2 regions of the Priestia sp. FSL W8-0524 genome follow, and region 1 is predicted to be linked to the other one. Evidence: riboswitches for the same ligand, from Rfam matches in the RefSeq annotation. Region 1 holds a riboswitch; the other holds the start of a gene.
The links. Region 1 has a riboswitch for ZMP and ZTP ahead of NST66_RS10640 (phosphoglycerate dehydrogenase). Riboswitches for the same ligand answer to the same signal wherever they lie in the genome.
Positions count from the first base shown of each region.

Region 1 (6,635 bases):
TAAAACTCTGCACGATGGAATGGTCGCAATACTGTTTCATTTGACCTCTTCATGATTTCCATGAAGAGGTTTTTTATTTTCTTTTTTTATGATTGATCCTCATGATTTTTATAATTGTTCTTTTCATTGCTTCTACTTACAATTTCTCTAAGTTCGCCCTCGTCGCCTTTTGCATTAATAATTTCAAAAAGCTGATTCAGCCCTTCACTTGTTTCATCTTTTGTTTCTTTGTCCATTCTATCCCCTCCTTTTGCTTTTAGGATGCCCATTTTTTACACAATGTTTCATTTAAAAAGCAATTTATACACATTAATGGTCCATAAAAGTATACCTTTACTCGATACACGGATATACTTAATCAATCCTTTAAGTTTTGCAGCGCTTTATAGTTTTTTTAATACTCATCTATAATAAAATACTCATCACAAACTTCATCAAAATCGTTCTCTTCGTGTAATTCTATTTCTTGATTTTTAGATATCTCGTTTTTTTGTGTAAATAGTTTAAAAAACTTGTTTAACATTGCTCCACCTCATATAAATTATTCATACATTCAGTATGATTAATTTATATGAAGCCAGTATGAATTGAAGCTTAAGATAATTTGAAGTTAGATATTAACGTGAGATGTTAAGCGTGTTTACTTCTCTTTGGTTCTATCCATAATCGAAAGAAAAAATGCAAACTATAAAAAAGAACTTTGCATGCTGCTGCAAAGTTCTTTTTTGTACCATCGTTAAAAGTTATTCAGTTAACAGTCCTTCTTACGCTTTTTTTCAAACCATCCATAGGCAATTTCAGCTTCGATTTCTTTATTTCCTGGAGAAACTAAGAAAATAACGTATGAACCGTTGTTTGGAAAGATAAATTTGCCGTCTTCATCGCTTACTAATGTACTTTTCGGCGGAACAACACGGTTAAATACGTTTACCCCTTTAGCAGGAACGCCTTTTACCATTTCTGCAAATTTAATTTTCCCTTTTGGCTTTGAACGTATTGTAGTATTTGCTGGACTCACATTATCTGAAGTTGTTCCTTTTCCAGGGGGGATAGAATTAAACCAAATTTCAGCAGTAAAAGGTTCGTTTGAATAGTTAGTGATAGTAAAAGCATTCACAAATAAATCTACTCCGGAGCCGGAAGGGTTCACTAATCCGCCCCAAGCGTTTCTGTTTCCACCAAAACGAATAGGCTCAGTTTGTCCAACAAAATAGTCTCCTTTTAACGATTGATATAAAGGATTAGGTATATTAACCGCTTTAATATACGGTTTGTTCGACTCATAACTTGACATACAATCACCCCCTTTTTTGTACTATATTTTATGAAGTTTTTCGATAAACGCTTGGACAAGTGTATATATAAACGAAAAAAAGATAGACACCCTCTTGTGCCTACCTTTTTCTATCACTTTTCCAAAATGAAATTTCACTTTTTTCTTTTCTTCCTAGTACTCTTGTCTATACCTGGTGTATAAAGGATTGTTTCGTTACTTTATCGTCCAATGTTTATTTAATCCGTCTACTATCCCTTCTTAAAGTAGTAATCACCTATTCTTTTGTAGTCATAAAATGAAGAATCCTTACCTTTTTTTCACAATACTCAATAATTTCATAACAGGTTGTGAGGATATCATGTCTAGACAGTTCTATTTCATCCAATACAAACTTTGAAAGCTGCTTTTGCAGAACCTCCAGCTTTTTGCTGTCTTCTTCATCGATCCACAGTCCTTCCGTAATACATACATCTGCTAGTTTGTTAATAGATTGAGCCGTCCAGTTTAAGCCGGCTGAAGAAACGGTTATTGTCAGTAAATCATTTTTTATAGCTAAAATAACCTGACACACATGGGTATAGGCATCAACTTTCTTTTGGATAAATGCTTTGCGAAGCTCTTTCTTGTATTGCTCTTTCGACACCGCTATAGTTACGACAGACGTAATGAAAGTTCCTGCCAGCGCGATGAGTGATCCTATCAAAATCCCTATCATTTCTCCTGACAAAACGTTCACCTCTTTAAAGGTATTTCTATATGCTATGGGAATGAAGGAAATGATATGAAGATAAGTACCATGTAAAAACAGCCCTAACTTAGAAAAGTTAGGGCTGAAACACTAAAATAGGATGATAACCAAATTAGATAATGCGACTTGTAATAATTCCTTCAATTTGACCAATTTTTTCTTCTAGCTCAGGCACAATCTCGTCACTTACTTGATTGTCAATATCGATCATTGTATACGCATATTCACCGCGGCTTCTGTTCACCATATCTGCGATGTTTAAATTGTAGTTTGAGAATACTTGCGTAAGTTGTCCTACCATATTCGGTACGTTGTGATGGAAAGCAGCTACGCGTTTTTTCCCAGTGTAAGGAAGAGATGCATTCGGGAAGTTCACTGAATTTTTAACGTTTCCTGTTTCTAAGAAATTTTTCACTTGACGTGCTGCCATTACCGCACAGTTTTCTTCTGATTCTTGAGTTGATGCCCCTAAATGAGGAATTGGCACAACATTTTTCATGTTCAAGACATTTTGATTTGGAAAATCTGTAATATATCGACCAACTTTTCCACTTTCAAGAGCAGCTTTCATATCTTCTTCGTTTACAAGCTCACCGCGTGAGAAGTTCAAAATATGAACATCTGGTTTCATGATGCTAAACGTCTCTTTATTGAAAACACCTTTTGTATCGTCCGTTAATGGAACGTGAACCGTAATATAGTCAGATGCTGCAAATAGTTCTTCTAGAGACATTGCACGCTGTACGTTGCGAGACAAATTCCAAGCTGTATTAACAGAAATGAATGGATCAAAACCAATTACGTCCATATCTAAATCAAGCGCGTCGTTTGCTACAAGAGCACCAATTGCACCTAAACCAATAACGCCTAATGTTTTACCTTTGATTTCTTTTCCAACAAACTGTTTTTTACCTGCTTCAACTAACTTAGGAATTTGATCACCTTGGCCGTCTAATCCTTTTGTCCATTCAACTCCAGCAAATAAGTTACGAGAAGAAGCCATAATTGTAGTTAAAACCATTTCTTTTACTGCGTTTGCATTAGCTCCTGGCGTATTAAATACAACGATACCTTGCTCCGTGCAAGCGTCCACCGGTATATTGTTAACCCCTGCTCCAGCTCGTGCAATAGCTTTTAAATTTTGGTCAAATGCCATGCTGTGCATGTTAAAGCTACGCACGACAATCGCATCTGGATTTTCGCTGTCGTTGTCAATTTGATAACCTTCTTGATTAAAAACATTTAGACCTTTTTGTGCAATGTTGTTTAATGTTTTGATTGTTTGTACTTTTTCTAATGTTAATGTGCTCATTTTGTACTCTCCTCTGATTATCATCGTAGTTTTACATGTTTTTACCTTTGGATAAAGGAACTTCATTTTTAATTTTTTTAAAAGTCTGGTTTTTTAGCCTACATGTCTGATAACTTCTATATCCTCTCCCCCTAAACAGAAAGAGGTAAGAGATATGTATTAATCCCTTACCTCTGCCCAGGCGAACGGCTACGTCACTATATGCTTCCTCACGGTTATCCGCGTTTCGCCAGTCACATATAGTCTTTGAAATTAAGTATATTCTAGCAAACTCTTTCAGAACGTTCAACCTTTTTTTAAAAGTTTGCTTTTTTCAGTCTAATTTTTAATCTCTTTGGTGAATCTCCTAATATATTGACAAATACCCTAATACATGTTAAATAAAAAGAGTGATTAGCACTCTATCTATTCAAGTGCTAATTATTTTGTAAGCCCTATTTGGAAAGGAGAACTTCTTATGTCAAAAAAAGAATTTAAAGCCGAATCAAAGCGATTATTAGAGATGATGATTAATTCCATCTATTCTCAAAAAGAAGTATTTTTGAGAGAACTTCTATCAAATTCAAGCGATGCAATCGATAAAATTTATTACAAAGCTTTAACAGATGACTCCTTGCGTTTTAACAAAGAAAGCTATTACATAAAAGTAACACCCGATAAAACTAACCGTACCTTAACCATTACAGATACTGGAATTGGCATGACGCAAGAAGAGCTTGAAAGCAGCTTGGGCACGATTGCGAGAAGCGGTTCTCTTGCATTTAAAAACGAAAATGAAACAAAGGATGGGCACACGATTATCGGCCAATTCGGCGTTGGGTTTTACGCAGCGTTTATGGTGGCAGATGTCGTAACGGTGATTAGTAAAGCGTTAGGCAGCGATGAAGCCTATAAATGGGAATCTACTGGTGCTGATGGTTATACAATCGAACCTTGCGACAAAGAAACGGTTGGGACTCAAATCATTTTGAAAATTAAAGAAAATACAGAAGATGAAACGTATGATGAGTATCTAGAAGAGTATCGTTTAAAAGAGATCATTAAAAAGTATTCAGACTTTATCCGCTACCCGATTAAAATGGACATAACGGAAAAACGGCCTAAAGAAGGTTCTGATAACGAGCTAGAAGATTGTACAGAAGAACAAGTTATCAACAGTATGGTACCGATCTGGAAGAAAAATAAAAATGAATTGACTTCAGAAGACTATGAGCAGTTTTATTCAGAAAAGCGCTACGGATTTGATAAACCGCTCACTCACCTTCATATTAATGTGGATGGAACGATTCGCTACAATGCTATTTTATTTATTCCAGAAAATAGTCCGTTTGATTACTACTCAAAAGAATTTGAAAAAGGGCTTGAACTGTATTCAAACGGAGTCTTAATTATGAATAAATGTGCAGATCTTCTTCCAGACTACTTTAGCTTTGTAAAAGGTATGGTAGATTCTGAAGATTTATCTCTTAATATTTCACGTGAAATTTTGCAGCAAGACCGCCAGCTTCAGCTGATTGCCAAAAACATCGGCAAGAAAATCAAAAACGAATTAAAAAGCTTGCTTAAAAACGAACGTGAAAAGTACGAGAAGTTTTATGAATCATTTGGCCGCCAGCTAAAATACGGCGTTTACAGTGACTTTGGCAGCAACAAAGATGTATTAAAAGACCTGCTTTTATTCTATTCTTCTACAGAGAAAAAGCTCGTAACACTAAACGAGTATGTATCGCGCATGCCTGAGGATCAAAAGTATATCTATTATGCATCAGGCGAATCATACGACCGAATTGAAAAGCTTCCTCAAGCAGAATTGGTTGCAGATAAAGGATACGAAATTCTGTATTTTACAGAAGATATCGATGAATTTGCGATTAAAATGTTAATGACGTACGAAGAAAAAGAATTTAAATCTGTTTCGAGCAGTGACTTAGGGATTGAAGCAGAAGAAGAACAGCTCAATGAGTCTGAGGAAAAAGAAAATAAAGAGCTATTTGACTATATGAAAAAAGCTTTGGCGGGAAAAGTAGGAGATGTGCGCGCGTCTAAACGTTTAAAAACACACCCCGTTTGCTTATCAGCTGATGGTGAAGTAACGATTGAAATGGAGAAAATTTTAAGTGCTATGCCTGACAATCAGCATGTAAAAGCAGAAAAAGTGTTAGAAATTAACGTAAATCATGATGTATTCGCTTCTTTAAAAGATGCATTTGAAAATGACAAAGAGAAATTAGACCTTTATACAAATTTATTATATAACCAAGCTCTTTTAATTGAAGGCTTATCTATTAGTGATCCCGTTGAATTCACAAATGATATTTGTAAAATTATGATATAAAAATCAGGCGCAGAATCATTCTGCGCCTGATTATATGTATGGCATAATAAAAGTAGTTATATAGTAAGAAGCGATAAAAATGGGTACGGGCAGTTCTTCTGTTACTCTTATTGAGTGTTTTCCTTGTTTAAAATGAAAAAGGTCTGATTTAAACTCCGCGACTTTTTCTCTTTTTTGATTAAAAATACATGCTTCCTCTACAGCTTCATGACTACTTAACATGTAGACGTTATTTCCCCATCTAATTTCTTGTGCTCCTTCGTTTTTAATTATTCCCTTACCTAATAGATCCCCCACTGTTTTTCCATTTTCTTTTATCACCCACCGGTGTTTTTTCACGTGATCAATAAACACCGTTCTTCCTTCCCATTGAACTTGTACATGTACCTTTAAGCCGCAGGAAAAGATAGGAAACCAAGAAATAGAATCTAACACTGGAAGTCCATCACGAGTTAAAAAATCAATACTTTTAGTCCACATGTTTTTATGCACTCTCTTAAGCTGTCCGACATTTTCTCCATTTTCATTTGTAACTGCTACGGTCTTTCCCGCTGATTTAAAATAGGGAAGATAAAAAATATATTCTTGCATATAGGCCTCCAAAGATTCTGTACCTTATATTATATTAACAGCATGTACATAGTTATGTTTCTATCTTTCATATAGTTCGTTTGTTTCTTTTGATTTCTTACTTTGTTTAAATTGGCTTTGATTTTCTTTTAAATGCTTTAGTAAAGCAACAATCAAGAAACTAACAATCACAAGAAGAAGCCAAGAGCTAATTTTACTTATATGAACCATTGTCCACTGCTGCTGTTGATCTGGATACTGCCATGCTCCGAAAAATGTTGCGATATTTTCAGCGATCCAAATGAAAAAGCCAATCAGTACAAAAGACAATACTAAAGGCATGCGATATGTACGTTTGTTAACCGTAAAATATACAAAAGTTCGATAAAAAATA
Region 1 is NZ_JBBOUG010000001.1:2,122,382-2,129,016, reverse strand. Features, by position in the region: gene NST66_RS10655 (hypothetical protein) at 87-236, opposite strand; gene NST66_RS10650 (DUF6143 family protein) at 752-1,294, opposite strand; gene NST66_RS10645 (hypothetical protein) at 1,551-2,012, opposite strand; gene NST66_RS10640 (phosphoglycerate dehydrogenase) at 2,137-3,336, opposite strand; ZMP/ZTP riboswitch at 3,505-3,583, opposite strand; gene htpG (molecular chaperone HtpG) at 3,794-5,671, shown strand; gene NST66_RS10630 (tubby C-terminal domain-like protein) at 5,702-6,262, opposite strand; gene NST66_RS10625 (DUF817 domain-containing protein) at 6,323-6,635, opposite strand, start outside.

Region 2 (6,635 bases), 1.6 Mb from region 1:
GCGTATTTTTTCTACTTTGTTGAGCAGTTCTTCTCCACCTTGGTGAACCAGAACTTTCCCTAACAATTGACCGAGAAATTTCACATCACGGCGCAGGGCAGTGCTGCTGTTTTGTCTTTCTGCTGCTTCTACTGTTACCATTAGACACGACACCTTTCTTTATAAATGTTGTACTTTTTAAACTTTTTAGAAAATTATATTAAATTCATATTACCATGAACGAAAATAAATTTCATATAATTTTGTTTCCTCCTCTCGATTAGGAGGAAAGATTCATCAAATATAAAAAAGAGGATGAGGCATAACGAAATGAATCCAATCCTAAGACGAACAAATGGGATACATAAGCTGAACCGCTTGTGACACCGCAGTTGATTGGAAGACTTCACCTCTCCTTTCAATCAACTGCTAGAAAGAACGAAACAGCTGAAACCTACTTTCACCATAACAAAAAAAACGAACCACTAATCAAACGTGCTGATCAGTGGTTCGTTTTTCACTTGAGCTAAAATACTTTTCAGCCTCTCTTTTATGCTACCAAGGTTGTCCTAAATCCAACACTGAGGCTAGTTCATTGCTTTTTTTACGCACTTGTTTACGTGTGGCAGCACGATCTGCCCCCGTTTGAAACAGATATTTTTCTTCTTCTGTTTCTGGAATAAGCTCCGGTACTGCGCGGGGCTTTCCATCATCATCCATTGCCACAAAAGTTAAAAATGATGTAGCTGCAATTTGACGCTCCCCGGTTTTTAAATTTTCTTTAATCACTTTCACAAACACTTCCATGGATGAACGACCTGTCCATGATACGTATGACTCCAAACATACAGAATCCTGAGGCGTAATAGGGTGCAGAAAGTGAATAGAGTCTGCTGAAGCCGTCACACACTCTGTACGGCTGTGACGATAAGCTGAAATGGACGCAATCATATCAATATCACTCATTAATTTTCCGCCAAATAACGTATTGTGATTATTAATATCATTAGGGAAAATGCGGCTCGTTCGAACGGCCTTTGTATCTTTACAATAATTTGCTTTCATTAGTAAGAACCTCCATTGATGCCTATCATAATAAGAATAAAAGAATGAATGAACCTATACTAGCATATTTCGATAAATTTAGCTTTACAAAAAACTCGTTGATTTATTTACAGAAAACAAAAAAGAGGTTGAGACATAACGAAATAAATCCAATTGAAAGACGAACAAATGAGATACATGAGCTGGACTGCTTATGACACCGCAATTGATTTCCGTGCAAGGCTTCGCTTTCCGCGGGCGGGCGCTGAGCCTCCTCGTCGCTTACGCTCCTGCGGGGTCTCACCTGTTCCGCTTTTCCCGCAGGAGTCTTCGCCTTGCCCTCCAATCAACTGCTAGAAGGAACGAAACAAATAAAACGATATGCACCATCGCAAAAAAACGAACCACTCATCAAACAGATTGATGAATGGTTCGTTTTTTACTTGGGCTCAACTATTTTTGTCCTAGCCTCTTTTTTGTCTATCGAATGTAGCTTGATCCAAACGTTTTACCTAAAGAGTCACTGTATAGGTCACTTGACTTCACAGTCCATTTCCCATCTTCTTTCACCATAAAAATTCGTAGCGGACGACTTCCTTCTTTCGTTTCTAATTCATTTACAATATCTTTGAATTTAGAAGCCGCAAACTCTTCAGAGTGTTTTGTATCGTAATCTTTTGTTTCATCTGTATATGCTCTCTTAAGCTGCGATACGTATGAATATAAGTCTGATAAATTAACAGTAGTGTACTCCACTTCTACTACAGCTTTATTATTTGCATTGGCAATCACATTTGTCTTTACGCTTGCTTTTTCTTTCAAAACATCTTTATACATGTTAAAAAAATCTTTTTTTGCTTTATCGGTTAAACTATTAGAAAACGCACCTTTTAATTCCTCATTAAACGCTTTTTTCTGTTCTTCTATGACAGCTGTTTTGTCCGCTGTTACATATTTATCATAATCTACATTTTCTTTGTTTAAGTAAAGAACTTCCGTGTAAGCTTGCAGAGCTTTTTCTGGGTCTTGCAGCTTATTATAGCTTTTCGCGTATTTCTTCGTATCCAGTGTTAATGTTACTTCGTCAATTTCTTCATCATAATCAGATGATTTTGGCTGAAGCCCAATTTTGTACTTTTTATCTTTTTTGACTTCAAAGACGAACATTAATTTTTTTTGCTTCCCAGCGCCAATCTTGTCAGATGAACTGCTTTCTAGTCCAAGTTCCCTACTGTTCACTCCCGTTTTTGGAGATAATTGTTCATCTCCTTCATATAAATACACACCGTCGTAATCCGATAAAGATATACTGTTTTTGGATACATTTTTCACTTTTAAATCAACTTTCAACAGCCCCTTTTCTTCACTTGTAGCTCCTTCATCACTATCTACTAAAATATAAGAAGCGCTGTCAATAGATGCTTCAATCGCCTTATTTTTAGCCGAAGTGGATCCTCCCGTTTCCTTAGAACTGTTACAAGCCGCTAATACTAGCATAAGTACAAAAACCAAAGCCAAAACATTCATTTTTTTCACAGCTGCCCAATCCCCTTTATTTTGTTTTTTTAGAACTTTATCCCAAATAAAGGTTCCCTCTGTGTAAATCCTTAAACCTTAAAATCTATGTTTTTTACAATATTTTGATAAAAACTAAGTCTAAATTCTCCATTCATCTAAATAAAAACACGAGCACCGGCTCGTGTTTTTTATTTAGATTTAAAATTTTCTTGATTGATTTGTTCAGCTTCTTTCATATATCGGTTAGATTTGCCACTTTTAATTCCCCAGTAATAAAAGGCTAATGATACGCAAGCAATCACTAGCATATCCCATCCGAAAGGTAAAATATTTTTGCCTCCGAATTTTTCGCTTCCTATGTAGGAAATAAAAATCATGCACGCTAAATAGATAAGCATCCAAGCCCCGGTTAAAAATTCTTTTTTAAAGCCCACCCATTTATTTTTCGCTTGGTAATAAAAATAAACTGGCAGGCCAATTGCCATAATAAAAATCACTTCACCTGTAAGTGGCCACCTTGCCCAGTAAAGCGTCAAAGAAGCAAAAACGAAGCTGCATGGCGCAATAACTGATGCCCCTTTTAAATAAAATGGACGGTAAAAGTGTGAAGCCGTTTTTCTTAATGTTATAAGCGCTACAGGGCCCATAATATAGGAGATAAGCGTCGCTACTGAGATCACTTCTGCTAAGACACCCCATCCTCTAAATAAAAAGAGAAACAAAAAGCAGGCTGCTAAATTTAGCCACATAGCTGGGCGCGGGACATTGTAAAGTGGATGAAGAGTACCAAATATCTTTGGCAAATATCCATTTTGCTGCATCCCGTATAACATTCTAGAAGTCGTTGCCGTATATGTAGCACCTGTGCCGGAAGGAGAAACAAATGCATCTGCGTATAACACAATTGTTAGCCAGTTAATTCCAAGCGCAATCGCTAAATCAGCAAAAGGAGAATTAAAATTCAAATGATTCCATCCATTCGCAATTGATGACGGACTTACTGCTCCGATAAAAACAATTTGTAATATAATGTATACAATTCCAGCAATAAAAATTGAACCAATTACAGCTACCGGAATCGATTTATTAGGTGACTTTGCTTCTCCTGCCATATTTACAGGACTTTGAAACCCGTTAAATGCAAACACGATACCTGATGTTGCCACTGCCGTTAAAACACTCGCCCATCCGTAAGGTGCTACCCCATGCTCACTTGAAAAGTTCCCGCTATGAAAACCAGCAAAAAATAAAGCCCCTGCCGTTAAACCAGGAATAATTAATTTAACAATCGTAATAAATGAGTTTGCTTTAGCAAAGAGATTTACCGTCCAATAGTTCACAAAAAAGTAAATGAATAATAACAGAGACGCAACTGCCAACCCCTTGGACGTTAAAATGCCATTGTCTACTAATTCATGAGTCCAGCGAGCCCATTTCCACGGCCAAGTACTCATATATTGCACAGATGCAATAGCCTCCACTGTTATCGTTGAAGCGATTGAAATCCAGTTAGCCCAAGCAGCCAAAAATCCAATAAATGATCCGTGTGAATACTGAGGATATTTAACCATCCCCCCTGCTTGCGGAAACATCGCGCCCAGTTCAGCGTACGATAGGGCAATGGTCAAAATAACTACCATTCCAATAACCCATGAAAAAATAGCCGCTGGTCCTGCAATTTGAGCTGCTTTCCATGCTCCAAACAGCCATCCTGAACCGATAATCGAACCTATACCTGTCATGGTTAAAGCAAATGTTCCCATCTTCCTTTGCATATTGCTCATCCAAATCTACTCCTCTTCCCTAGGAAAATAAAAAAAACACTTGCGAAATTTTCTCAAGTGTTTGCCCAGGCGCGCGGCTTATACGCTATATGCTCCCCCATGGTCATCCATGTTGCGCCAGTCACATATAGGAATATATTTTTTATCAGTATATAACATTCATTACTATTACTCAATACACAAAAATGTTTACATTACTTTTACAAAAGTAATGAATTATTCGTAAAATTCCGAATAAATCTTCTTAAAATCTCTTCCTAATTACAAAAAACAATTAAAACTCTAACCTTGCTTATTATTTGATTCTTTTACTTCACGATCATATCATCTTCTAAAAATTATATTAATATATATTATTCATTTACAAAATACGAATTAACATCTATATATCCATAGAATTCTTGCACTAGCCCCTTTACTTATATACAATATGAAGAAAAGATACTAAAGTAAACTGCCCACCACTTAGCTACGCTTGAAGTGGGAGACATCTTTTGGGAAAACGTTAACACCTACATATCATGCACTTCGCAACGAATGAAGTACTTCGAGCAAACTTCTCTGTTTACGCAAGCAAAAAACAGGGAAAATTACGAAAAAAGATTGTTAGAGGGATGCTTATGAATTATGCAAATGTAAAAGTTCTTTATTTTGATGACGACGGAACCATTCCAAATCACCCTCGTCTTCCAGTTTTGTTGTATGAACACGTATTTATTAGTAAGAAAGAGAAAGTAGAGAGCATTTTTAATTCTCACAACTGGAAAAACAGCTGGGTAGGCGGCATATATGATTTTCACCATTACCACAGCAATTCTCATGAAGCACTAGGTGTAATTAGCGGATCTGCACGCTTAAAACTAGGTGGACATATGGGAGAAAATATCGTGGTGCATGCTGGGGATGTACTCGTACTCCCTGCAGGTACAGGACATATGCGTCTGCAGTCAACTGCTGATTTTAAAGTGGTTGGAGCTTATCCAGAGGGCATGGATTACAACTTACGAACAGGAAAACAAACGGATCGCCCTCACGTATTTGATGAAATTGCACAAGTACCTATTCCTACAACAGATCCTGTTTATGGCGACAAAGGACCATTGACAGAGTGGTGGAACTAGACAAGCACTTATTGTCTAGTTTTTTTATTTGCTCGTTTTTATAGCTTCCATAAATCTATATTTGAACATACAAATTCTTTTTCTTTAATGCAATAGCAATATACTTTATCTCATCGAGAAAACTACCTTTCTTCTTTTCCGTTCTTTTTTTGTTTCAAAGGCAACTGCGCTTAAGTTCTCCCCTGCTTTTTCTTCCCTAATCATTTCAAATATCTTCTTCTCATACCCTTTTTTTGTTTTTCTAAAAAAATTTTCGTAATTTATAACGAAATTTTCAAAAAACTTATTGCTTTACTATGTCAGACTTGCTATCATAGTGAACATTGTTAGATAAATTTTAGAGGAGGAGTAAAAATTGAACAGAAAATTCATAATATTTATTTTATTCATCATTCCGTTTATTGCTCAATTCGCTTTTTTACCTTTTGTAAATAACATTCATCCAATTATTTTTGGATTACCTATTTTGCATTTATGGTTATTTTTATGGGTCTTCTTAACGCCTGTGTGTACATTTATCATTTATCGTTTACAAAAATCTTGGGGGGACATTGAATAATGCAAGGAAATTTAACCGCACTTTTAATCACATCAGCAATTGTTCTTGTCGTTATCGCCATTGGCTTTATAGCAGGACGTGACAAATCATCTAGAAGCTCCGTTGAAGAGTGGGCTGTAGGGGGAAGACGTTTTGGAAGCCTGCTCGTCTGGCTTTTAGTAGGAGCAGATTTATATACTGCTTATACATTCCTAGGTCTTACAAGTACAGCTTATCAAGGAGGAAGCATCGCATTTTTTGCCATTCCTTACTCTGTTTTAGCCTTTTTAATTTCATACTTTTTTCTTCCAAAACTTTGGACTGTTGCTAAAAAGCACAAACTTACTACACTTGCTGATTATGCTAGAGAACGTTTTAGCAGTAAATTTCTCTCCTCTTTAATTGCCATAGTAGGTGTATTGATGCTTATTCCATATATCGATCTTCAGCTTAGCGGTATTCAAGATACTCTTCGCGTTGCAGGAACTGGCTACATTAATGTAAAAGCTGTCGTTATTCTTTCATTCTTTCTTGTGGCTCTTTATACTTTTTTCAGCGGAATTAAAGGTCCCACTTATACGGCAATTATTAAAGATATTTTAGTATGGGCGATTATGTTATTTATGGTTGTTTCTCTGCCAATTATGCATT
Region 2 is NZ_JBBOUG010000001.1:511,617-518,251, reverse strand. Features, by position in the region: gene ppc (phosphoenolpyruvate carboxylase) at 1-141, opposite strand, end outside; gene NST66_RS02620 (acyl-CoA thioesterase) at 535-1,044, opposite strand; gene NST66_RS02615 (hypothetical protein) at 1,236-1,373, opposite strand; gene NST66_RS02610 (DUF5105 domain-containing protein) at 1,504-2,550, opposite strand; gene NST66_RS02605 (APC family permease) at 2,730-4,325, opposite strand; ZMP/ZTP riboswitch at 4,382-4,460, opposite strand; gene NST66_RS02600 (cupin domain-containing protein) at 4,847-5,446, shown strand; gene NST66_RS02595 (DUF3311 domain-containing protein) at 5,802-6,005, shown strand; gene NST66_RS02590 (sodium:solute symporter family protein) at 6,005-6,635, shown strand, end outside.
Region 2: linked by a shared signal. The riboswitch ahead of NST66_RS02605 (APC family permease) and the one ahead of NST66_RS10640 (phosphoglycerate dehydrogenase) in region 1 are both predicted to bind ZMP and ZTP.